One region of the Neobacillus sp. NPDC097160 genome, then DNA from elsewhere that is predicted to be linked to it. Evidence: riboswitches for the same ligand, from Rfam matches in the RefSeq annotation. Region 1 holds a riboswitch; each other region holds the start of a gene.
What was found. A riboswitch is a leader RNA that binds a small molecule or an ion and turns the genes downstream of it on or off. The one in region 1 is predicted to bind S-adenosylmethionine.
Positions count from the first base shown of each region.

Region 2: linked by a shared signal. The riboswitch ahead of metE (5-methyltetrahydropteroyltriglutamate--homocysteine S-methyltransferase) and the one ahead of ACIQXV_RS10770 (YezD family protein) in region 1 are both predicted to bind S-adenosylmethionine.
Region 3: linked by a shared signal. The riboswitch ahead of ACIQXV_RS22265 (2,3-diketo-5-methylthiopentyl-1-phosphate enolase) and the one ahead of ACIQXV_RS10770 (YezD family protein) in region 1 are both predicted to bind S-adenosylmethionine.
Region 4: linked by a shared signal. The riboswitch ahead of ACIQXV_RS19175 (O-acetylhomoserine aminocarboxypropyltransferase/cysteine synthase family protein) and the one ahead of ACIQXV_RS10770 (YezD family protein) in region 1 are both predicted to bind S-adenosylmethionine.

Region 1 is NZ_JBIWDU010000006.1:189,323-195,815, reverse strand. Features, by position in the region: gene cobA (uroporphyrinogen-III C-methyltransferase) at 1-362, opposite strand, end outside; gene cysC (adenylyl-sulfate kinase) at 383-982, opposite strand; gene sat (sulfate adenylyltransferase) at 996-2,144, opposite strand; gene ACIQXV_RS10780 (sulfate permease) at 2,365-3,432, opposite strand; gene ACIQXV_RS10775 (phosphoadenylyl-sulfate reductase) at 3,521-4,237, opposite strand; gene ACIQXV_RS10770 (YezD family protein) at 4,317-4,511, opposite strand; SAM riboswitch class I at 4,540-4,641, opposite strand; gene ACIQXV_RS10765 (Fur-regulated basic protein FbpA) at 4,861-5,079, opposite strand; gene ACIQXV_RS10760 (hypothetical protein) at 5,346-5,627, shown strand; gene ACIQXV_RS10755 (ABC transporter ATP-binding protein) at 5,778-6,493, opposite strand, start outside.
Region 2 is NZ_JBIWDU010000019.1:84,958-91,450, reverse strand. Features, by position in the region: gene ACIQXV_RS23745 (sigma-54 interaction domain-containing protein) at 1-843, opposite strand, end outside; gene pruA (L-glutamate gamma-semialdehyde dehydrogenase) at 1,105-2,649, shown strand; gene ACIQXV_RS23735 (ornithine--oxo-acid transaminase) at 2,722-3,930, shown strand; SAM riboswitch class I at 4,002-4,112, shown strand; cobalamin riboswitch at 4,206-4,398, shown strand; gene metE (5-methyltetrahydropteroyltriglutamate--homocysteine S-methyltransferase) at 4,550-6,493, shown strand, end outside.
Region 3 is NZ_JBIWDU010000017.1:96,217-102,709, reverse strand. Features, by position in the region: gene ACIQXV_RS22290 (electron transfer flavoprotein subunit beta/FixA family protein) at 1-402, opposite strand, end outside; gene ACIQXV_RS22285 (Spo0E family sporulation regulatory protein-aspartic acid phosphatase) at 970-1,212, opposite strand; gene ACIQXV_RS22280 (1,2-dihydroxy-3-keto-5-methylthiopentene dioxygenase) at 1,440-1,970, opposite strand; gene ACIQXV_RS22275 (methylthioribulose 1-phosphate dehydratase) at 1,998-2,627, opposite strand; gene ACIQXV_RS22270 (2-hydroxy-3-keto-5-methylthiopentenyl-1-phosphate phosphatase) at 2,621-3,295, opposite strand; gene ACIQXV_RS22265 (2,3-diketo-5-methylthiopentyl-1-phosphate enolase) at 3,296-4,507, opposite strand; SAM riboswitch class I at 4,582-4,693, opposite strand; gene ACIQXV_RS22260 (pyridoxal phosphate-dependent aminotransferase) at 4,780-5,958, opposite strand; gene ACIQXV_RS22255 (carbon-nitrogen family hydrolase) at 6,077-6,493, shown strand, end outside.
Region 4 is NZ_JBIWDU010000013.1:181,544-186,129, forward strand. Features, by position in the region: gene ACIQXV_RS19175 (O-acetylhomoserine aminocarboxypropyltransferase/cysteine synthase family protein) at 83-1,399, opposite strand; SAM riboswitch class I at 1,461-1,562, opposite strand; gene ACIQXV_RS19180 (hypothetical protein) at 1,643-1,999, opposite strand; gene ACIQXV_RS19185 (MFS transporter) at 2,124-3,380, opposite strand; gene ACIQXV_RS19190 (thioredoxin family protein) at 3,857-4,165, opposite strand; gene ACIQXV_RS19195 (toprim domain-containing protein) at 4,172-4,528, opposite strand.

The DNA of each region.
Region 1 (6,493 bases):
ATCCCAGCCGTGATGCCCGGGACAATTTCAAATGGCACATCGTTTCGGACGCATTCCTCCGCCTCTTCTCCGCCGCGTCCGAATACAAAAGGATCTCCTCCTTTTAAACGAACGACCTGATACCCCTTTTTAGCGTATTTTACCAAAAAGTGATTTATGGTCTCTTGCTTCATCGTATGGTAATGCGGGAGCTTGCCGCAATACACCAGCTGTGCCCCTTCTTTTGCATAATGCAGCAGTTCAGGATTAACCAGCCGATCATATAGGATGACATCGGCTTGCTGCAGGCAGCGCAATCCTTTTACTGTAATTAAATCTGGATCACCGGGACCCGCACCCACTAAAAAAACCTTGCCAACCATGGCCACTCATCCTTTCACAGCTAGATAATGTTTTTTTCTTGCATATATTGAAAAATTTGTTCTACTGCTTCTTCTACTGTCAAAAGGTCAGAACGGATTGTGATTTCCGGATGCTCAGGTTCCTCATATGGGGAATCAATTCCTGTAAAATCCTTAATTTCACCGCGCCGCGCCTTAACATAAAGCTGTTTTGGATCACGGCGTTCGCATTCATCCAACGGACACTTTACGTAAACCTCAATAAACTCATCTTTTTCAAAAAGGACACGAACCTGGTCCCTGTCCGAGCGGAATGGGGAAATAAAAGCGGTTGTTACAACTGTACCGCTATCGACAAACAGTTTCGCTACTTCGCCAATCCTCCTAATATTTTCAGTCCGGTCATGATCCGAAAACCCGAGGTCACGGTTAAGACCGTGACGGATATTATCACCATCGAGGACATATTCATTGATGCCATGGCGGTACAATTCACTGGAAACAGCGTTGGCAATCGTCGATTTTCCGGAGCCTGACAGCCCGGTAAACCACAGGACACAGCTGCCATGACCATTTTGAACACGCCGGTTGGACTTCGTAACAGCTGCTTCGTGCCAGGTAATATTCGTTGCTTTAGACATGTTCGTTTCCCCCTTAAACTGTTGCGCTTTCTTTTAATCCCTCAATCAGCACTTCTACTACCTCTTTCCGGCTGAATGTAGACGGAGGAAGTGTGCCGGAGCGAAGCAATTCCCTTACTTTTGTTCCCGATAGGATCACCCTGTCTTCGTTGCTATGCGGGCATGTTTTATCGGAAGCCATTCCTTCACATTTATTGCAGTAAAAGCTGTGTTCAAAGAATAGTGGCTTAATGCCAAGCTCCCCTTCAGGAAATTCACTAAAAATGAGCTGTGCATCATAGGTTCCATAATAATTGCCGACACCTGCATGGTCGCGTCCAACGATGAAATGGGTGCAGCCAAAGTTTTTCCGGGCGATGGCATGAAAAATAGCTTCTCTTGGACCAGCGTACCGCATTGCTGCAGGATAGACACCAAGCTGTACTCGATTGCTAGGATAGTAGTTTTCTAGCAAAACCCTGTAGCTTTTCAAGCGGACATCGGCAGGTATGTCATCAGACTTTGTTTCTCCAACAAGCGGATTGACAAATAATCCATCAACCGTTTCTAATGCAGCTTTTTGAATGTATTCATGGGCCCGGTGGATCGGATTCCGCGTTTGGAAGCCAACGACCGTTTTCCAGCCCTTTTCTTCAAATAGTGCTCGAGTTTCCTTCGGCTCTAGCCATACATCGCTGAATACTCCTTTTTTCGGTTTTTTAACTAATGTTACTTCACCAGCAACATAGACCGGACCTCTTTCATAAAGTCGCTTAACTCCCGGATGGGCAAGCTCTGGTGTTCTGTAAACCTCAATTGCTTCCTTATCTATATTCGGTTCGTACCATTCAGATACCTTAATAACACCATAAACCTCTTTTTGAAAAACTAACTTGATTTCTTGGCCCTCAGTTAGGGTTGCTGCGGTTTGATAGGAGACAGGAAGTGTCACAGGAATCGACCAGATCGTGTTGTCAGCTAAGCGCATGTTAGTGACGACGGATTCGTAATCAGCTTTTCCGAGGAACCCTGTTAGCGGACTGAACAGTCCTACTCCTATGAGTTCAAGGTCACTCAAGGCGATTGCATCAATTTCAAGTTCTTTTTCAATTAGGGAAAGGTCATAGTTTGGGTTATAAGCTTGAATTAATTTTCCTCCATGAGGTTTAGGTAAAAATGACATATTTTCTTCAAATCCTTTCAATAATTAATGTTTTAAAATGCTGTTATTGGCGGATAATACACTCCAATCAGCGCATAACACGTTCTAATCAGCGATATCCACTCCAATCAGCGCATAATCCACTCCAATCGGCGGATAACACGTTTCAATCAGCGGATAACACGCTTCAATCAGCGCATAATCCACTCCAATCAGCGCATCCACGCGGCCCATTCTCCCCTTAATCCTTCACAACCTCCTGATGCACTGTTATCGCGGGCTTTTGCCGCTTCATCAATGACAACACACCGATGACGGAAATCAGCACACCAACCATAGCGATGATCGGGTAAAAATTATGCTCGATGATCAATTGAATGAGGGTGTATGACAGCACCATCGACAGGACAGGTGATACGATCCAAACGGTAAGCAGCTGGACGACGATGTCTTTTTTCAAAACGGATCTGCCGTGCTTCGCGAAGCCCATTCCAATAATGGATGAGGTCGTGATTTGAGTCAGCGGGACAGGGATCCCGAATACAGATGCCACTGTCACGATGGTAGCGCCTGTTCCTGAGATCACGCAGCCCTCTTCCAGCTTCAGCGCCGTTATTTTTTTTCCGTTTGTTTCAAGGACGCGCTGCCCAAGCAGTAATGCCCCGCCTGCGACGAATAAGCCACCCCAGAAAATGCCGGTTCCGGTAGAGAGGATTTTGGCGCCGACTAGCGGTCCGACAGCATTCGCTACATTGTTCATCCCGGCCGAAAAGGCTTCAAACAGCCCCATAAAAACGACCAGCAAAGATAGAACAGGAACAGCTTTTGGAGCCTCCATCCATTTTTTAAGCCTTTTATTTTTCAAAATATAGGAAGCACCGATGGCGATAACGAATGCGGCAAACGGTGTAAGCAGCCAAAAAAACATGATCCAGACAAGCTTGCTGACAAATACCGACTGGTACACAATCCCGGCGCCGACGACAGAACCAACTGCCACTTCACTTGTGGAGAGCGGGATGCCAAAGATATTGGCCAAAAATAAGGATAATGCAGCTGACGACAAAACGATTAGGGCAATTGGAACGGTAAAGGTGTGATTCGGGACAATCCCGCTGCCAATTGTTTTGACAACTTCACCGCCGCCGAGCCAAGCTCCAAAGAATACAGCGATACTACACAACAGGAGGGCCAGCCGCTTTTTCACAACTCCAGATCCGTAGGCTATACCCATCGAAGCCGCCGCGCCACTGGCACCAATATTTATGGCGAAAAATAATCCAATTGTTAATGCAATAATTGTGAGCAAAAGAAAAGCCTCCTTTATCCCGCATCAGTGGGGAACTGACTGTTTGATTCAACTTTCATCAGCAAAGCCCCACTAGTTAAGATTCACCTCAGCGGGTATGCAAACCACATTCCGTCTTCCCACTTCCCGCCCAGCGGCCGGCACGTGAGTCACCATCCGACCCGGCAGGTTGTGTACATGGAAAGCAGCCGATACTTGGGTATTGATGGTCGTGCAGGGTGTTGTACGGGAGGTCTTTTTCCCTGATGTAGTCCCAAACATCATCCCAAGTCCAATGAATCAAAGGACAAATTTTGATATTCTCGAATTTTTCATCCTTATTTATGAATTCAGTTTCTGCCCTTGTTGGTGACTGTTCCCTGCGAAGCCCCGAGATCCACGCTTGTTTTGCTGTCAATGTCTCCTTCAAGGGAATGACCTTGCGGATTTGGCAGCATTGGTTCGGATCTCTTTTCCATAAGGCTGACCCGTACTCCGCCGCCTGTTCATCTAAACTTACCTTTGGCTGTTTGCGCTCAATCCTCAGAGTCGGAAAGCGGGCTTCAATCTTATCAATCACCTCATACGTTTCCGGGAAGTGTAAGCCAGTATCTAAAAAAACAATCTGGGCATCTGGCTTCACTTGCTGGATTAGGTCAATTAACACAATTGCTTCGGCCCCGAAACTTGATGCATAAACAATTTCCTCATCAGGATAAGAATGGTATACCCACTCTAAAACGGAACGAGCACCCTTTGTTTCATCTTCAATTTGAAAATCACCTGAAATTTGTCTCCAATTATTAAACGTAATAGCAGTTGTCATGGCTCCAAGCCTCCTTTTTTCCAAGAAAAAAAGGCAGTCTTCCACTTAATAAAGTGAAGACCGCCTCTAGTTTGTCTAGTCAGCGATTTTTATTTTGTTGAAGACGAACCTTTTCATTTTTCTCAAGTTGCACAATTTTTCCATCCTGGACCACAAGCGTGATCGATCCAAATTTTAACGTTTCCAGCATCTTCTCTAAATGCGCAATGAGTTCTTCTCTTTCATCAGCTTTCAGTTGATTCGTCCCCCTTTCATGAAAAAGACGTCCTTCCAATCGGGAAAGGCGTCACATTTCTGTATACACCTTATCGCTCAAAATGAAAGTCATTTTGCTGGAGTTAGCACCTTACAATGCAGGTTGCCATGCTTCATCGGGCCAGTCCCTTAGCCACTCTTGATAAGAATTTATAATATTTATTGAAATTAATCCTACCATACCAATAGGTTTTAAGTAAATAAGAAAATGAAAAATTTAAAAAATTATCATTTGCACCTTTTTTAAGCTTGTCCTAGTATCGAATAATGCCGGACATTCTAGGTAAATTCGCATAGAAAAAAGCAGCATAATAACTGCTTTTTACACTTGCATCTTCATATTTTTAAGTATCTTTTACTCTCATTTACTAAGTATTCAAAAAGGAATCCCACTCACTATCCATGGAAATCGGAGCAAGATCCTTACCTTCCACTTGTTTTTCAATATCTTTATATTCTTCCTCTAAATCGCTTAAAGTCCATTCATAAAGGTGCTTGTTATTTATTTTATAAATGCCGGATTTAATGAGCTCATCAATTAGAAGATGTCTTTTTTGTTGAACCTCATTCTGTTGTAAATGATTCATCATCTGAACCCTCCAATCGTTAGACTTAAGGGCATTATAAATTGTATTTACCCCAAATATTGTCGAATAATCATTTAATTACATTCATTTAATGGAATTGTATGAACGTCAATAACTAGCCTGTTCATTTTATGCGGTTTGTAATAATTTAATACGAGTGAAATATTATCTACCTTCTTAGCTTAGTTATTTTTGAAAAATTTTTTAAAAACTTGATGCCATTTTGCCTAATCTGCATTTACTGTAATGTGAAGGAGATGATGACAATGACGGAATTAAATTTTCATCAAATTGCCCATGAGTTATTAAAGAAAGAAGTGGAGCTTGTTACTCTTCAAGGTAATTTTACTGGAAGGCTTCTTGAGGTTGGTAATGATGTTCTTGTATTGGAAAGCAGGGGCCGAATTCGTCCAAGACTTGTAGCCATACGAATTGAGGTTATTGTGGCAATTTTTCGCGTAGAGCAAATGCCAAGAGGACCATTTGGTTTTAATCCTCCAGAGGAATTGAATGCTGAGCAGGACCAGCATGAAAGCAGCGATGATTAAGAGCAGGCCGGACGCCTAAATACCAAGAATTAATCATGAGCAGTCGATGCGGATGCTCTTTTGTTATTTATAGATAAAATTAATTTCAGAGAAAGCAAAAGTTTTAATCTTGCTTTCTCTTTTTTACGATTGAAAATCTTATGGGTAAACCTAGTTTACGTGCTGATGTGTGATAAATCCATTTGTCTTTGATGCATAGGGCAGCACAGTGACAGAATCTCTCTTAGTATTTTGTCTTGTAAATAATTCCTTATAATAACCGTTTATGTTTAGTAAGTTTTCGTGGTTTCCACTTTCCATGATTTCTCCGTTTTTCACAACAAATATCGTATCAGCATGTAAAATGGTTGAAAGCCGATGAGCAATCATAATGATGGTCTTTTCCTTGTCAAAGTGTTGAATTGACTCTTGAACAAGCTGTTCACTTTCATTATCAAGTGCACTTGTGGCTTCATCCAGTATAATAATAGAGGGATTTTTTAAAAATACACGTGCAAGTGAAATCCGTTGTTTTTGGCCACCAGAAAGTTTAATCCCTCGTTCTCCTATTTCTGTGTCATATCCTTTCGGCAACATGGAAATAAATCCATGCGCAAAGGCTTTTCGAGCGGCAGAAATGATCTCATCATCTGTGGCATCAAGCTTTGCCATTTTAATATTGTCTTTAATTGACGAGCTATATAAAAAATTATCCTGTGTAACGATTCCCATATGATCCCTTAAACTAGATAAAGAAAAGTCTTGAATATTCATACCATCGATTAAAACTATACCGTCATTTACATCATACATTCTAGTCAACAGCTGTAAAATAGTGCTCTTACCGCCCCCGCTCTCTCCAACAAAGGCGTATGTCTTCCCTTTTT
Region 2 (6,493 bases), on a different contig from region 1:
TGTAATCGCATCGATTGGGTCCTCATTCATATTGGCTATTACCCGGACATCCACTGGCGTATCCTTAGTATCCCCGACACGGCGAATCGTTTTTTCCTGAAGAACACGCAGCAACTTTGCTTGCAGATTTAAATTTAACGAGTTAATTTCATCAAGTAACAAAGTGCCGCCATTTGCCTGTTCAAATAAACCAGGTTGATCAATCGCACCTGTAAAGGCGCCACGTTTCGTGCCGAAGAGAAGGCTTTCGATTAAATTATCAGGCAACGCCGCGCAATTTTGGGAAATATATGGACCGGAAAAACGATTGCTGCCATTATGAATACTTTGAGCAAACAGCTCTTTCCCTGTACCTGTCTCACCGACAATTAGCACATAAGAAGAGGTGCGTGTTGCCCTCTTGGCGTTTTCAATGACATCCGTTATCGCGGCACTCCCGCCAATAATGCTATCAAAAGTAAACCTCAATGCCCCATTGCGATTGATATTTCCTTTTATTAACCGTTCCAACTTTGTTACATCATGGGCAATTTCAACAGCGCCCTGAATTTGATCATTTTCAAAAATAGGAATCGTATTGTTGAGTGTCGTAATTTCTCGGCCTTTGTTATTGAAATACGTTTGCTTTACATTACTTGTTACTTTGCCTTCCTGAAGTGCTTTTACAAGCGTACTGGATTGGTCCTCCTTAAACATAAAGACGTCCAAGAGGTTTTTATTCATAACGTCCTGACTATCCATGGCCTCCATCTGCATCATTTTTTTATTATAAATAATTGTTTTTCCCGTTTCGTCTACCGCATGAACACCGACATCCACTTCGTCTAAAATTCGTTGATACATCTGGTTAACAAATTGCAAATAATCTGCCGTCTCTTTTGAATGTTCCACGCTGATTTCATGCCCCTTTTCAAATACTATATAAAACTATTTAAACATTAAAAACTTTTTAACGCAAAAAATATTTGCATGAATGTAAAAGTAAAAAATTCTGCGCAAAATTATTTTGCAGTAAGTGAAAAATACCTTGAAGAATAAGCTTTTTTATTTTGGCACGGTACTTGCATCTTAAATTAATGGAATTTAAAACAAGGGGGTTAATACGTGAAACCATATACACATGAACCATTTACTAATTTTGCAGATGAAAAAAATAAACATACATTTCAAGAAGCATTAAACTATGTTCAATCACAATTAGGTAAAGAATATCCAGTCGTTATTGGCGGGGAACCGATTACAACAGACAAAAAAATTACTTCTATTAATCCAGCGAACAAAGACGAAGTCATTGGCCGCGTTTCCATGGCAGACCAAGAGTTGGCTGAACAGGCAATGCAGGCTGCCTTAACTACCTTTGAATCTTGGAAAAAGTGGAAACCAGAACATCGTGCAAATATTATCTTCCGTGCTGCTGCAATCATGAGACGCAGGAAACATGAATTTTCTGCCTATCTTGTAAAAGAAGCTGGAAAGCCATGGAACGAAGCGGACGCCGATACAGCAGAAGCAATCGATTTTCTTGAGTATTATGGAAGACAAATGCTCCGTATTAAAGATGGTTTTCCAGTTAATAGCCGTGAAGGCGAATTTAATCAATTCCATTACATTCCACTAGGAGTCGGAATTATTATTTCACCGTTTAACTTCCCATTAGCGATTATGGCCGGAACAACTGTTGCCGCGATTGTTTCGGGAAACACGGTTCTGTTGAAACCTGCTAACTCGACACCTGTAGTGGCTGCAAAATTTGTAGAGCTTATGACAGAAGCGGGACTTCCGAAAGGTGTGCTTAATTTTGTGCCGGGAAGCGGTGCAGAAATTGGTGACTACCTTGTGGATCATCCGAAAACACGTTTCGTCTCCTTTACAGGTTCTCGCGATGTCGGCTGCCGCATTAATGAACGTGCAGCAAAGGTTCACCCAGGGCAAATTTGGATTAAGCGGGTTATTGCAGAAATGGGCGGTAAGGATACGGTTGTTGTCGACAGCGATGCCGATTTAGAGTTAGCTGCAAAAAGTATTGTTTATTCTGCTTTTGGTTTCTCCGGTCAAAAATGTTCTGCAGGCTCTCGCGCCGTTGTTCATCAAGATGTTTACGACGAAGTCATTGAAAGGGCGGTTGCCTTAACGAAGACACTCACACTTGGAAACCCGGAAGCTCTTGAAAACTATATGGGACCAGTTATTGATGACAAGGCATTTAAGAAAATCATGAATTATATCGAAGTTGGCAAACAAGAGGGCAGATTGATGACCGGCGGTGAAGGCGATGATTCGAAAGGTTACTTTATCCAGCCGACGATTTTCGCTGATCTTGATGAAAAATCACGCTTGATGCAGGAAGAAATTTTCGGACCGGTGGTGGCTATCTGTAAAGCACGTGACTTTGACCATATGATGGAAATTGCCAATAATACTGACTATGGTTTAACCGGTGCCCTTATTTCTAATAATCGTGAACATATTGAACGGGCTAGGGAAGAATTCCACGTTGGAAATCTGTATTTTAATCGTGTCTGTACCGGTGCCATTGTCGGCTATCAGCCATTTGGCGGCTTTAATATGTCTGGCACAGATTCAAAAGCCGGCGGTCCTGATTATTTGCTGCTTCATATGCAGGCAAAAACAACTTCTGAAACATTATAGGGATTTTTCCGAAAGGGGTCTTCTTCCTTGAAGTCCTTACTTTTGGGAAAAATAAAGAAGGGAGCTAACATAATGACTATGAAAACAGCAAAAACAACTGAAATCATTGAACAAACAGAAAAATTCGGTGCGAATAACTATCATCCGCTGCCAATCGTAATTGCTAAAGCAGAGGGTGTTTGGGTAGAAAGCCCGGAAGGTACCCGCTACATGGATATGCTTAGTGCCTATTCCGCTGTTAACCAAGGGCATCGTCATCCAAAAATTATTCAAGCCTTAAAAGATCAAGCGGATAAGGTGACACTTACTTCCCGTGCTTTCCATAACGACCAACTTGGTCCATGGTATGAAAAGATTTGTCAATTAACCAATAAAAACATGGCGCTCCCAATGAATACAGGGGCAGAAGCCGTTGAAACTGCCCTTAAAGCTGCCCGCCGCTGGGGTTATGATGTTAAGGGAATTGCCGATAATCAAGCAGAAATCATTGCTTGCACCGGTAACTTCCATGGCCGGACAATGGGGGCTGTTTCCTTATCGTCTGATCCAGAATATAAGCGCGGCTTTGGTCCGATGCTGCCGGGAATTAACTTAATTCCCTATGGCGATCTCGGGGCGTTAAAAGCAGCTATTACACCTAATACTGCAGCATTTTTAATCGAGCCAATCCAAGGCGAAGCGGGGATTATCATTCCATCGGCAGGATTTATTAAAGCCGCATTTGACTTATGTAATGAAAACAATGTCTTGTTTATTGCCGATGAAATTCAAGCAGGTCTGGGTCGTACGGGTAAAATGTTTGCGTATGAATGGGAAGGAATCAATCCTGACATGCTGATATTAGGAAAAGCACTTGGCGGTGGTGTATTCCCTATTTCTTGTGTCGTAGCGAATGCTGATATTTTAGGCGTATTTAACCCAGGATCACATGGTTCAACTTTTGGTGGAAATCCACTTGCCTGTGCTGTTTCGATTGCAGCACTTGAAGTGCTTGAAGATGAAAAACTAGCAGAACGCTCGCTTGAATTAGGAAACTACTTCCTTGAACAATTAAAATCAATCAATAATCCAATTATAAAAGAAGTTAGAGGCAGAGGCCTGTTTATTGGCGTTGAACTAACAGAGGAAGCAAGACCTTATTGTGAGCAGTTAAAGGATGAAGGACTGTTATGTAAAGAAACCCATGATACGGTGATTCGCTTTGCGCCGCCGCTTATAATTGCAAAGGAAGAAATTGATTGGGCTGTTGAAAAAATTAAACAGGTTTTGGCTTATAAATAAATAATCTTTGACAGTACCTGTTTTGCATGCTATTATTGCAAATAATTCAAAACATTTTTAAAAATTAAAAGCTCTTATGAAGAGAGGCGGAGGGACTGGCCCTATGAAGCCCAGCAACCATTTAACAAATTTGTTAAAAAGGTGCTAATTCCAGCAAGGCATATTGCTTTGGCAAATGAGAGGGATGACAAAGGATTCGCAAGTCTCTCTATGTACCATTAGAGAGACTTTTTGTTTTTCACGAGATAAATGGTTCCAAATCTGTTTTTAAAAACTTTATATCAAAAGCTTCAGGTGCTGTGTAAATGATTTACACGGCTTAAAAGGGAAGACCGGTGAAATACCGGCACGGTCCCGCCACTGTAATGGGGAGCGACTTATCGAACTGCCACTGTTTCATATTGAAATGGGAAGGGATAAGAAGCGATGAACCAAAGTCAGGAGACCTGCCTGTTGTATGCACTTATACTCTACGAGGATATAGGGGGGTGAGGAATACGTGTTGAGGAATCCAGAAGGTCTCAACTCTAGTTAACTATACGTATGAATCTCTCTTTTTATTTTGAAAAGAGAGATTTTTTTAGTTGAGGACCAAAACACAAAGGGGAGAAAAACCATTATGGAAAAAGTATTAAGTTCAAATTTAGGGTACCCAAGAATTGGTGAAAAACGCGAATGGAAACAAGTACTGGAACAGTTTTGGGCAGGTAAAGTAGGCAAAGAAGCCTTCTTAAAGCAAATGGAGGAGATTCGCCTGCAGCAGCTTGTGAAGCAGCAGGAGCAGGGAGTGGACTTGATCCCGGTTGGAGACTTTAGCTTATACGATCATGTGCTAGATACGGCCGTTATGTTCGGTTTAGTACCGAGACGATTTGAATACAGCGGCCGGAAGATACCACTTGAAACCTATTTTGATATTGCTCGAGGAACGAAAGATGCAGTTGCATCTGAAATGACCAAATGGTTTAATACAAACTACCATTATATAGTTCCAGAGCTTGCTGAAACAGCGCCTGCTCTTGTTGAAAACCGCCCGCTTCAATTTTACCAAGAGGCGAAACAAAAACTTGGTATTCATGGAAAACCTGTTATATTAGGACCGGTTACATTTGTAAAGCTATCAAAAGGCTATAACAAAAGTGAGTTTAAAGCAGTTGTCGAACAATTTGTCCCTCTTTATGCTGAAATTTTACGCGAACTAGAGGCAGAAGGCGTAGAATGGGTACAATTCGATGAACCGATTTTAGCTGCTAGTATTTTAAAAGAAGAGATTGCTATATTTAACGAAGTCTACCAGGCATTGCATGATGCAGCACCCAACGTAAAGGTGATCTTGCAAACTTATTTTGAAAGTATCGAGCATTACGAAGAGGTCATTTCACTTCCTGTTCAGGCAATTGGACTGGATTTTGTACATGATGAAGGTCAGAATCTTGCTGCCTTGAAAAAATACGGCTTTCCAAAAAATAAGGTCCTTGCAGCTGGAGTAATTGATGGTCGCAACATTTGGCGTACGAATCTTGAGGAGACATTTTCAATTCTTACAGAGATTACCGAGGTTGTTCCCAAAACAAGTCTAATTGTTCAGCCGTCATCAAGCTTATTGCATGTACCTGTGACAGTAAAAATCGAAGAAACGCTCGATGAGTTGCTAAGAGATACGTTATCATTTGCTGATGAAAAATTAGCGGAAACGGTGATACTTACAAAAGGCATAAACGATGGAAAAAAAGAGATCGAGAAGGAAATCGCAGAAAGTACCAGAGCGATTCAGACATTAAATCAATCATCGATTCGAAATAACACTCAAGTCCGTGAAGCTGCACTCAGCTTACAGAAGGATCAAGCAGAGCGGAGAGCCCCATTTACCGTCCGGCAGGGAATTCAAGAAAAAGCTTTTCAATTACCAGTTCTTCCTACGACAACGATAGGGAGCTTCCCGCAAACAAAAGAAGTCAGAAAACAGCGTTTAAAATGGCGGAAAGGCGAATTAACCGATAGTGATTATGGAGCCTTTATAAAGGCGGAAATAAAAAAGTGGATTGATATTCAAGAAGAACTCGGTCTGGATGTGTTGGTACATGGAGAATTTGAACGGACAGACATGGTTGAATATTTTGGTGAAAAATTAGCTGGATTTCAATTTACAAAATACGGCTGGGTTCAGTCATATGGTTCAAGATGTGTGAAGCCGCCGCTTATTTACGGTGATGTCGCATTCAAGAAACCTATGACAATTGAAGAAACTGTTTATGCCCAATCGTTAACAAGCAAACCAGTAAAAGGAATGCTGACAGGCCCGATTACGATTTTAAACTGGTCATTTGTCCGTAATGATATTTCACGTTATGCAGTGGCAAATCAAATTGCGCTTGCACTTCGAAAAGAAGTGGAAACACTTGAGGAAAATGGAATCCGTATGATTCAAGTGGATGAGCCTGCCATTCGAGAGGGACTGCCGTTAAAACGTGAAAAATGGGCCGCCTATCTTGAGGCTGCTGTTTATGCATTTAAACTGGCGACGTCCTCTGTTCAAAATGATACGCAAATTCATACCCATATG
Region 3 (6,493 bases), on a different contig from region 1:
ACCTGGTCCAACCTGCCCTGTATCTCCATCGATGGCATGTTTTCCACAGATCACCATATCTACAGGGAGATCCTTGCTGATTCTTTCTAGTGCTTTAGATAGGGCATAGCTAGTTGCAAGTGTGTCAGCACCCGCGAAGGCACGATCAGAAATTAAATAGCCTCTATCTGCACCTATTTCAATACTCTTTTTAATAACAGCAGTTGCTTGCGGTGGTCCCATTGATAGTACCGAAATCGTACCACCCGTTTTTTCCTTAATTTTAACGGCCTCTTGCACAGCATGGGCATCGTAAGGATTCAAAATGGCTGGAGCACTTCGGCGGTCGAGTGTGTTTGTTTTTGGATTAATTTTAATAATTTTTGTATCAGGTACTTGTTTGACACATACGACAATGTGCATGTAGGACTTTCCCTCCTCCATATAATCTAAGTTTGATGAAAGCGTTTGCTCTTTTTGGTTATATAAAATGCTTTTATTAACGATATATGAATCGCAACACAAGCATAGTACCAAACAATGATTGTTTTCATTTTTTTCTTACTTGCTTTAACTAAAACAATGAATCATTGGACATACATACAGACTAAGACGTTCTATGAAGCGGTTTCTACAAAACTATTGGAGTTGAAGTAATAACTAGTTGTGGTAAGATATGTAGTTAATCATGATGTGAGTTTTCAATAAAATTAGTACTAATATAACTATATGAAATATTGAGATATAAACAATGATAAAAATCACAGCTTATGTCAAAAAATGTAGATAATGATGATAGGATTTTGAGGATTAATTGTGGGCCCCCTCAAGGGGAAAGCGGATCGTTTAATTCAATAGAGAATGGTGTACGAAATACACAGGGAAGGCCTTCTTATCACTTTATTTTTAATTCAATAACGAATACATAAATCGAAGGCCTTCATTATAGCAACCTTAACAGGGCTATTCATCCTTTCTACGTGTCAGGTATTAAACCAGAACTTTGGGCCAAATCATAATCATTTGTTTAAAGGCAAATTTCACTTCTTCATTTGGCCTTGAAGTTTGCCCAATGGTCCTTTGGTACATATTAATTAATTCATCTAGTTCTTGGCTGTATTTAATCGTTTCATCACTCGTAAAACCCAGTCTATTAGCGCTATTGATCATTAGTTCTCGTTTGACCTTTATCTCTTCAATCATTTCAAATTGTTTATTACTATACTTGTACAATGTTATCCTCCTACCCGTTTCTACATACTGTAATCTGCCAAAAAAGTAGACTACTTGAAGAATTATGACAACTATTTTATTAAAAGTAAACACTTTCGCAAAAGTAGACAAAACATTCTATTTCTTTTGTTTTTCGACAAATTCCACAGGGTCATTCTTGTAATTACGACAAAATTAATTTAAGAAAAAAACTGGCTAGCAGAATCTGCCAGCCAGTTTTTTTCTTATCATTTCACTTCTTCTTTTTCATAAATTGGTACCCAGCCTTCGGTTGTAACAAAGATTCTTACGGCGACAACTTTTCGGTCATCTTCAAGAGTAAAGTAGTGTCTTGTATTTTCAGGAACTGATATCAAATCACCTGGATTTAAATGTACGTCGAAAAACTCTCCATCTTTACCTTGGATGACAAATACACCGTGGCCGCTCACAATAAATCGGACTTCATCATCTGTGTGATGGTGCTCATTTTTAAAGTTTGTAAGCAGAACGTCAAGATTCGGTGTATGATCGGATAAAGAGATGACATCTTGGGCTTGATAGCCTCGTCTAGCAGAAATATCGGTAATTTCTTCAGCAAAAGTAGTTAAAATTTCTGCCTTTTCCTCATCGCTCAAAAGATATTTTTCAACCAGCGACGCAGGTAGCTTACGAATATCCCAATTTTCATAAATAACCTCCTCTGCTGCAAGGAAGTTCGCTACTGCCTCTTGTTCGTGAATTTGCTCATCTTTGTTTTGGAATGTAATATAAGCCATTGTAAATCTCTCCTTATAAATTAAGTATTAAACTACGTTAAATAGTTGATATGGTTTATGTTCTAATAAACGTAGCTGGTAGCGGAATAGAAATTCTGAAGCTTCAAGAATTTTCTTTGCTTCAAAAGCGTTCCTTCCCCATACGGTAATCCCATGGTTTCTAATCAAAACAGCACCGGTATCTCCTAAAACATGTTCAGAGAATTTACTCGCAAGTGTCGGAATATGAGCAAAGTTGCGAATAATCGGGATTTTTAAGACAGCATCCTCTTCCCACTTATCAAAGGCTTTAATTAGTTCCTGCCCCTTAAATGTTACCTCACCATTGTCTCCATAAACTTCAGAGATGACGTTATTATCAATTGTATGGACATGGAGGCTGCAGCCTGCATTCGTCTTGCGGTAAATTTCAACATGAAGAAGTGTTTCGGCTGAAGGCTTTAAATAGGTTTCGCAGGCAGCATGGCCAAATTCGTCTACAAGTAAAAAGTCTTCGTCCGTTCGCTTTCGCTTATCCTTGCCACTAGCTGTTACTAGAAATTGAAGCGGTTGGTCACTCACTTTAATTGCAAGGTTTCCGCTTGTTCCCATAAACCAGTCGCGCTCTGCCAGCTCATCCTTAACATCTGCTAATTCAGTCCATCTTTCGGTTAACATGTTGGCTCACCCACCTCAATTCTTTTATTAATTTCTTCGATACAATCAAAGAAGGTATGAAAACCTTGATGGTTAATACCCCATTCCACACATTTTTCCTCAAGCAAATCCCTTGCCAGCACAAAGTCAGCATGCTTCGCGGCCTCAAGATCGGTTACAGAATCTCCAATTACTATTTTGAAGCTGTCTTCACCGTAGTTTAGTTGACGAATAATGCTCGGCTTACAGCAGCCGCAATCATTTTCACATAAAGCGTCACATTGATTGGGCCAAAGAATCTTGATGGTCTCACCCGAAAAATCTGATTCATTACAATAGATTCCTGCAAACGGTGCATACTCCGCTAATATCGGCTGAACAAAAAAGTCAATACCGCCACTAACAATATAGAGTGGAATCCCTTTTACACGTGCAAATTCAACAAACTCTTTGAACCCTGGTCGGATTTTGGCATTCTCAATTGCAAACGATGTAATTTCTTCCTTCAAATCACTTGGTAATAAAGAAAATAGTTTGCCTACTCCCTCATTGATAGAAATTTGGCGGGAAAGAATTTGATCCTTGAGCTGTATCCACTCTGGAGGGGCAAATTTTTTCATAATGGCGATGATATTATCACTTTCTGTCACGGTCCCATCAAAATCACAGAAAATCACTGGTTTAGTCATTTAGACGCTCACCTCGGCATTTCCCCAGAGCTGTAAGGCCTGTTTAAGTTCAGGGTACTGTTCCGCACCTTCCACCAGCAACTTCCCATTGAGATTCGTTTCAATCGCCTGTCTAAAGGCAATACCCCCGCCGCGTGCACCACCCGGATGTCCATGTACCCCGCCGCCGGCATTGATGACAGAATCAACGCCAAAATCACCAATTAATAATGGTACAAGACCAGGGTGTATTCCCGCTGATGGAACAGGAAAAGCTTTTTTATAAACATCTTCTATCGTTAGTTCTTCAGCTATGGAAAGGGCTGCATGTTTCTCTAGTGCTACTGTTCCATATGGTGATGGGAATAAGGACAAGTCTGCCCCGGCATAACGGAGAAGCTTACCAAGTAACAAAGAATGTGAAAAGCCGAATTCAGGTGATGAGGTTAATGCACCACTGACCGCAGGGTGGGCCATGAGCGGCAAGTCAATTTCTCCATCTTCCCTTAGCTCCTGCAATACATCTAACCCATACGAAAATACATTAAACAGCAGGAGGTCTGCCCCGAGTTCTGCTGCCTTTCTTGCTTTATCACGAAGCTTAGATGTCCGTCCAGTAAGGTTTACTGCGTATAATGTCCGGTGTCCAGTCTGTTCCTGTACCTCCTGCAAAACGGCTTTTCCAGCAGTAATTCTTTTTTCAAATGGTGTTAATTCATTTTCAAATAGAATTTCATCATCCTTCACAAGATCAACACCACCAAGAGCTTGCTCTTTTAGCTGTTCCGATAAGAAATGAATGTCTTTACCCAGCACTCCTTTAAAAATGCTCATTAACAGCGGCCGGTCGTAAACATTTAATTTGTTGCGAAGCCCTTCAATCCCATACCTTGGACCTGGGAACAAGCTCTTTAATTTATCATCAAACTGCAAATCTAGTATTTTTATTTTCCCATCCAAAGAAAGCTTTCCAAAAACCGTCGTTAAGATAGCCGGCAGGTCATTAGAAAAATTAACGGTTGGATAGGCAATCCTAATAAGTGATTGATCCTCATTTGCAGACGGTAACCCCTCGATGGAAACGACTCTGCCTTTATGCTTGCGCAATTGACTTTGCTCTAATTCAGGCAAGTTCGTCCATGATCCAACAGTTAATCCAAGTGCAATTTCCTCGGCTTTTTTTTCTGGATTCTTTTCATCATGTAGTAGATATGTCGCAATTAATTCAGACATTTCATTCATCTTCCTTTCAAAAAACATAAAAAACCTCTTCAAAAAAGAAGAGGTTAGCATAACAAACTAACATCTTCTCATCTTTCAACATAATGCTGCAAGAATTAGCACCGTGCTTAAAACACAAGTTTTAAGTCGGTTGCCGGGCTTCATCGGGCTTTTCCCTCCGCCTGCTCTTGATAAGAAAACGATTCGTATTTATTCACTTTTTAAGTTATTTAAGTTTTTTAACTTTATTTGAGATTATCCCAAGAAAAAAATAAAATGTCAACTTATTTTTTAAATATTTCTAAACAACTTATTCTTCTGACAGCTTCCGTTAACCGCTCCTCAGATGACAATAGACCTACTCGGACATAGCCCTCGCCAAACTCTCCAAAGCCATTCCCCGGTGCAACCATTATATGTGCTTGATCCAGAAGAATATTGGCAAATTCCTCAGATGTAATCCCATCCGGCACCTTTAACCAGGCAAAAAATGAACCCTTCGGTGCCGTGACATTCCATCCCAGCGACCGAAGACCATCGATTAATACATTTCGTCTCCGTTCATAAAGCTGGTTTAACTCTTTAACACAATCCTGCGGGCCGGTTAATGCTTCGGCCGCTGCCTCTTGTACCGCCCCAAATAAACTTACATACAGATGATCCTGAAGTAATTCAATAGCAGTAATGACACTTTCATTTCCTACGGCAAATCCGACACGCCAGCCTGCCATATTATAAGTTTTCGATAACGTATATATTTCAATCCCAACTTCTTTTGCTCCTTCAACCTGCAGGAAGCTCAATGGTTTTTCACCATCAAACCCGATTGCGCCATAGGCAAAATCATGAACGACACAAATATTGTTCACACTTGCCAGCTTTATTGTTTCCGCAAAAAATTCTGAAGTGGCCGTAGCTCCTGTCGGATTGTTTGGATAATTGAGGAACATTAATTTTGCCTTTGAAAGAATATCAGCAGAAAGTTCATTAAAATCCGGCAAAAAATGATTTTGCTCTCTTAATGGCATTGTTACCATTTCCGCGTTTGCCAGTGCGACTCCAGACAAATAATCAGGGTAACCCGGGTCGGGTACGAGAATGGTGTCACCTGGATTTAACAAGCACTGGGGTATTTCTACTAGTCCTGCTTTGCCGCCAAATAAAATGGCTACTTCTTTATCCGGATCAATTGTTACCCCGTATTCTTTAAAATAAAAATCCGCCGCAGCTTGTTTTAAATATCGATGTCCTTGAAACGGAGAATACTTGTGATTCAGAGGATTTGCAGCCGCTTCTTGAAGCTTAGCAACAATATGTGATGGGGTCGGCTGATCAGGGTTACCTTGACCTAAATTAATCACATCATGTCCCTCGGCAATATATTCCCCAACCTTCTTCACAAGCCCTGCAAAAAACTGTTTTGGCAGACTATTTAAAAGTTCTGATGATGGAAATTGCTTCATCTATTTCACCTGCTTTATTAGTTTTCAAAATTCATTTGAAATTCTAGTGATAAATGTTATAACTTTTATATCAGCTTGTAAAGATAAAATTCCGAAATTTCTTAAGAGGTGAAGATTTGTGAAATTAAAAATTACTTGTCTACAAATGGATATCTCCTTTGGTGACCCTTTAAAAAACTATCAATCTGCTGAAAGGTTAATTGAAAAAGCAATGAATGAGCACCCTGATATCATTGTCCTTCCAGAACTGTGGACAACAGGCTATGACTTAACACGACTTGATGAGATTGCCGACAAAGATGCCAAGCAAACGATTGAATTTCTCCAAAATGCGGCAAAGAAATTTCATGTTCATTTTGTAGGAGGCTCTGTGGCAAACCGTGAAGAAAACGGGGTAATGAACACACTGCTTATTGTTACAAAAGATGGCCAGCTTGCTCATCGCTATAGTAAACTACATCTTTTTAAACTAATGGATGAGCATCTCTATCTGCAAGCCGGTGCTGAAAAAGGATTATTTCAGATTGAAGATCAG
Region 4 (4,586 bases), on a different contig from region 1:
TTTACAAATGCTATCGTATCACGGATAAAAAGGGGTGTCAACGAAAAATTCTTTATTCTCGAAAAAATAGATTTAGGAAATTTTAGGCATTTGCCTTCACTGAAGCCAAGCCTGTTGCAGCTTCAATCGCTGATTCGAGATCCTCGATTAAATCCTCAACATTTTCAATTCCGATCGAAAGTCGAATTAAATCCTCTGATACACCTGCCGCTTTAAGTCCTTCCGCATCTAATTGCTGATGCGTCGTACTTGCCGGATGAATGATTAAGCTTTTTGCATCACCAACATTGGCCACATGCGCCCAAAGTGACAGCGAATCAATCAATTTAGCGCCTGCTTCTTTTCCACCCTTAATGCCAAAAATAACCATAGAACCCGCACCTTTAGGTAAATACTTTTTCGCGAGCTTCTGGTCTGGGTGTGATGGATGACCCGGATAGGAAACCCAGTCCACGGCAGGATGGTTTTCTAAATACTCAACCACTTGCTTTGTATTGGCCACATGCTCCTTCATCCGGACATGAAGTGTCTCGAGTCCAAGCGTGAATTGGAAGGCATTTTGCGGGCTTAGCGCAGGGCCAAGATCACGCAATAATTGCACGCGTGCTTTAATAATATAGGCAATGGCACCGAGCGCTTCCGCATAAACAAGATCATGATAGCTGGCATCCGGTGTCGTAAAGCCCGGGAATTTCGGTGAATTCCAATCAAACTTACCGCCATCCACAATGATGCCTCCTGTAGATGTCCCATTTCCCAACAGCCATTTTGTTGCCGAGTGCACGACAATATCGGCACCGAATTCGATTGGCCGGCAAAGATATGGAGTAGCAAAGGTGTTGTCAATAATTAATGGTACCCCTGCATCATGAGCGATTTCCGCTACTTTCTCAATATCGAGCACACGCAAGCTAGGATTACCAATCGTTTCCGCAAAAACAGCCTTTGTTTTTTCTGTAATCGCCGACCGGAAGTTTTCCGGATCATCCGGGTTGACAAACTTCACATTAATTCCATATTTAGGAAGGGTAACAGCAAATAGATTATACGTTCCGCCATAAAGGTTCGATGCAGAGACAATCTCATCCCCTGCCTCGGCAATGTTTAAAATCGCGAGCGTGATGGCAGCCATGCCGCTAGCAACAGCAAGTGCACCAACGCCTCCTTCTAATAACGATATTCTTTCTTCAAAAACCGTAGTGGTCGGATTGTGAATCCGAGTATATATGTACCCAGGTTCCGCTAAGCTGAAAAGGTTTGCCGCATGTTCGGTATTTTTGAATTGATAGGCGTTGTTTTGATAAATTGGAACTGCGCGAGCACCTGTTACCGGATCCGGAGCCAAACCACCATGAACACTCAATGTTTCAAAACGATACTTCTTTTGATTTTCTGCCATTTCTCTTCCTCCTCATTTGTAAAATAATTAAACCCCACTTCATAAGAAGAGGGGTTCTCTCTTCTCATCTTCCAGAGCTTGGAGGCTCTGCTGGAATTAGCACCGTGAACAAACCGGTTGCCGGGCTTCAAAGGGCCAGTCCCTCCGCCACTCTTGATAAGAATGCTTTATTGAATTGTTTTTATTGATAGAATATTTAAATAATACATTACAGGATATTTAATTCCGAGTCAATAGCTTTGTTTAAATTATTTTTGCATGCTGGTGGTCCTGTGCTTTTGTTAAAAAGAAGATGGATTCTAGTAAAAGAGTGGCTCTTAATGGTGCTGTAACTTTTAGCTGCCCCTTCTGTTCGAGAACCCGAAGCCTTTGGGTCCCTTCTAGCAACTTTTTCATAGCGTTTAGGGACCCGCTAATCTCGTATTTCACCGGTTGTGCTTCTGAATTTTGCATGCACATGATGCAGCCGTTTTTGATCAATAACTGAACGGTCTCTCCCTCACATCGAAGGTTAATTTGTAAATCCGCTTGATGAATCAAAGGAAGAACATGCCCCTGCTCTTTGATTTTCACAAGAAATGTATTTACTGCTTCAATCATTTCCACCACTCCGGTCTGCTTGCTTATAGATATCTAATTCAGCAAGAAGAGGCGGAATCCTTTTATTATCACTCGACAATATTATAGGGAGTTTTCGGTATTTCCTGAGAAATATGTCGTATCTTCATGAAATTTTGGCGGATGCTGACATTTCCTTTTTCACAGAGAAGCCTTTAAATACTAGGAAGAAATAAACGGAACCGACTAGGTATAATGTCGCAGTGATTGTAAATACATAGGCATAGCCCCAATACGAGCCATATTTGACAACAATCCCGGTGGAAACCGGCCCCATGAAGGCCCACCCCAAATTAAACACCATTTGGTTAACAGAATTCGCGAGGCCCTTCATCGAGTCGTTTACTTTCGACATCATTAACGACATTTGAATTGGGTTGCCGGCATTCATTAAGGCTTGGCGGAATAGGAAACCAAGTGCCGCCAGCCATAAATGTTCTGTATATGCAGTTAATAATAGGAATGGGAGGGATGCAAGCTGGAGATAGACCACTGCCTTGACATCGCCGACTTTTTTGACGACCTGCGGCCCGATAAACATCGCTAAGGCCGTTGCCGCCTGCCCAAGTGAGATGATTAAACCGATTGATGTTGTTGAAGCGCTAAATCGGTCAGCAAAATACAGATTTAAATATGGAATCACAAGCCCTGCTCCAAAGCCGATCAATAGCTGTGCAATCGCGAATAAGACAATCAACTTCATCCCATCATTTTTCCATGCAAGTGCTGAGGCCTTTTTTACTGTTGGCTTTGGTTTCGGAAGTTCATTAAATTTCGTTGTAGGAATAATCCCAAATAAATAAATGACAGCCCCGATGATCAGTGTATAACGAATGCTATTTATATCGCTGGCAAAGAAGGAAAATAGGTCTGTTAACATGCCTCCTAAAAGGTTACCGACAACATTCGCTGCTGTCATAAAAGCAAAATGAAGACTAAATAAATTCACTCTTTGTTCAGCAGTTGAATTTTCGGCGAGCCACGGGATGCCTGATACCTGCAGGAAAGCCATTGTCAGACCGCTGGTAAAGGCAAGCGAGATTAACACCCCTTGTGTGGAAAAAATACCCCTTAAAAGCAAAACTGCTCCGGAGACAAGGATACCGTAAAAGAAAATTTTCTTACGCCCGAAGCGATCACTTATGAGTCCTGCCGGTACTAAAATAATGGCTGTTGCCAGCGAAGTCATCGCAATGACCTGGCCATTAACCGCCTCTGTGTATCCGAGTTTACGAATATAAAAGTTGTATATGACCATAAAAATACCAAGACCAATTTGTGTGAAAATATTAGCCATGAAGCTTAACTTAATGTTTCGATTATATGTTTTAAATTGTGCTGCCCAGTTATGATAGAAGGCCATTTTGGTTTCGCCCCTTAGGTTATTTCGTATCCCTAAGTATCATAATGCAAGAGAGAATATTTTGTAAATGGGGAAGGTTTGAATTTTTCTAAAGAAATTTATTTTTCTTCAAAATCTTACGAATTCCGCCTATGGATTACTAAAAAGCCTGGCGATGAAGTCGGGCTTAGGTAATTTTCCTTTGTTTTTGTCGGGGATTTCCATCAATGGTTCCTTTTAAGTTACCTTTTTGGGGGTGGATGGGGGTTTACTCGTCACTTTGATCAAAATACTCGTCTAAATTCTGGTTTTACTCGTCACTTTAGACGATTTACTCGTCAACTTCTCCGTTTTACTCGTCACTTTAGACGATTTACTCGTCAACTTCTCCGATTTACTCGTCAACTTCCTCATTTTACTCGCCAATCGGATTTGACCGATTACTTTAATCAACGGCCTGATCTAAAATCAAAAAAGCAAATGCAATTTGCATCTGCTTAGGTTAGATGTTCTTTTATTTTTTCAAGCAAATATGGGACAGAATGAAACGCGTATAAGGTTTCAACAACTATGCCATTCCGAATTACTAACAGGCATGGTACGCTTTCAATCGCCAAATCCGCTGCTAAATCTGGATAAAAATTCAAATTCATTTTTCCCATTTTTACATCTATCAGTTCCTCAAGTACTAGTAGCATCCTTGAAGCAACCTGACAGGTGCCGCATAACGGTGTATAAAAATATAATAGCCCGCTTTCATCATGTTCGAGAAAAGCTGCCAGCTCATTTCGATTCCATTCATTCATAACCAATTATCCCATTTCTAAAAACTCAGTATGAACATCGATATTCGCCCCAAGGAGAACAGTCGCCAAGTGGTGCACTGGCGCAGTTGCTACCTCGCGATACATTCGGTCAATATATAAATGTTCAGCTTGTGGAAACTCCCGTTTAAACCGTTTGCGAAGCTTCTCACCGGCAGCATCAGCATCAACCAGAATATAGACATCCTTGTCTTCAAGAAAATCAATCAATTCATCCAATTTCGTGTGACTGATGGTACCATTTGTACAAATGATTTCAACCGGTTCCTTTACAATACTCTTTACCTTATTTTTATCCGATTTTCCTTCGACAATAAGAACTTTGTCAACATACGAATCATTCATATCCACATCACCTGTAATAGAAGTTGTTTATGTTAACATATTCTAAAATATTGATTTC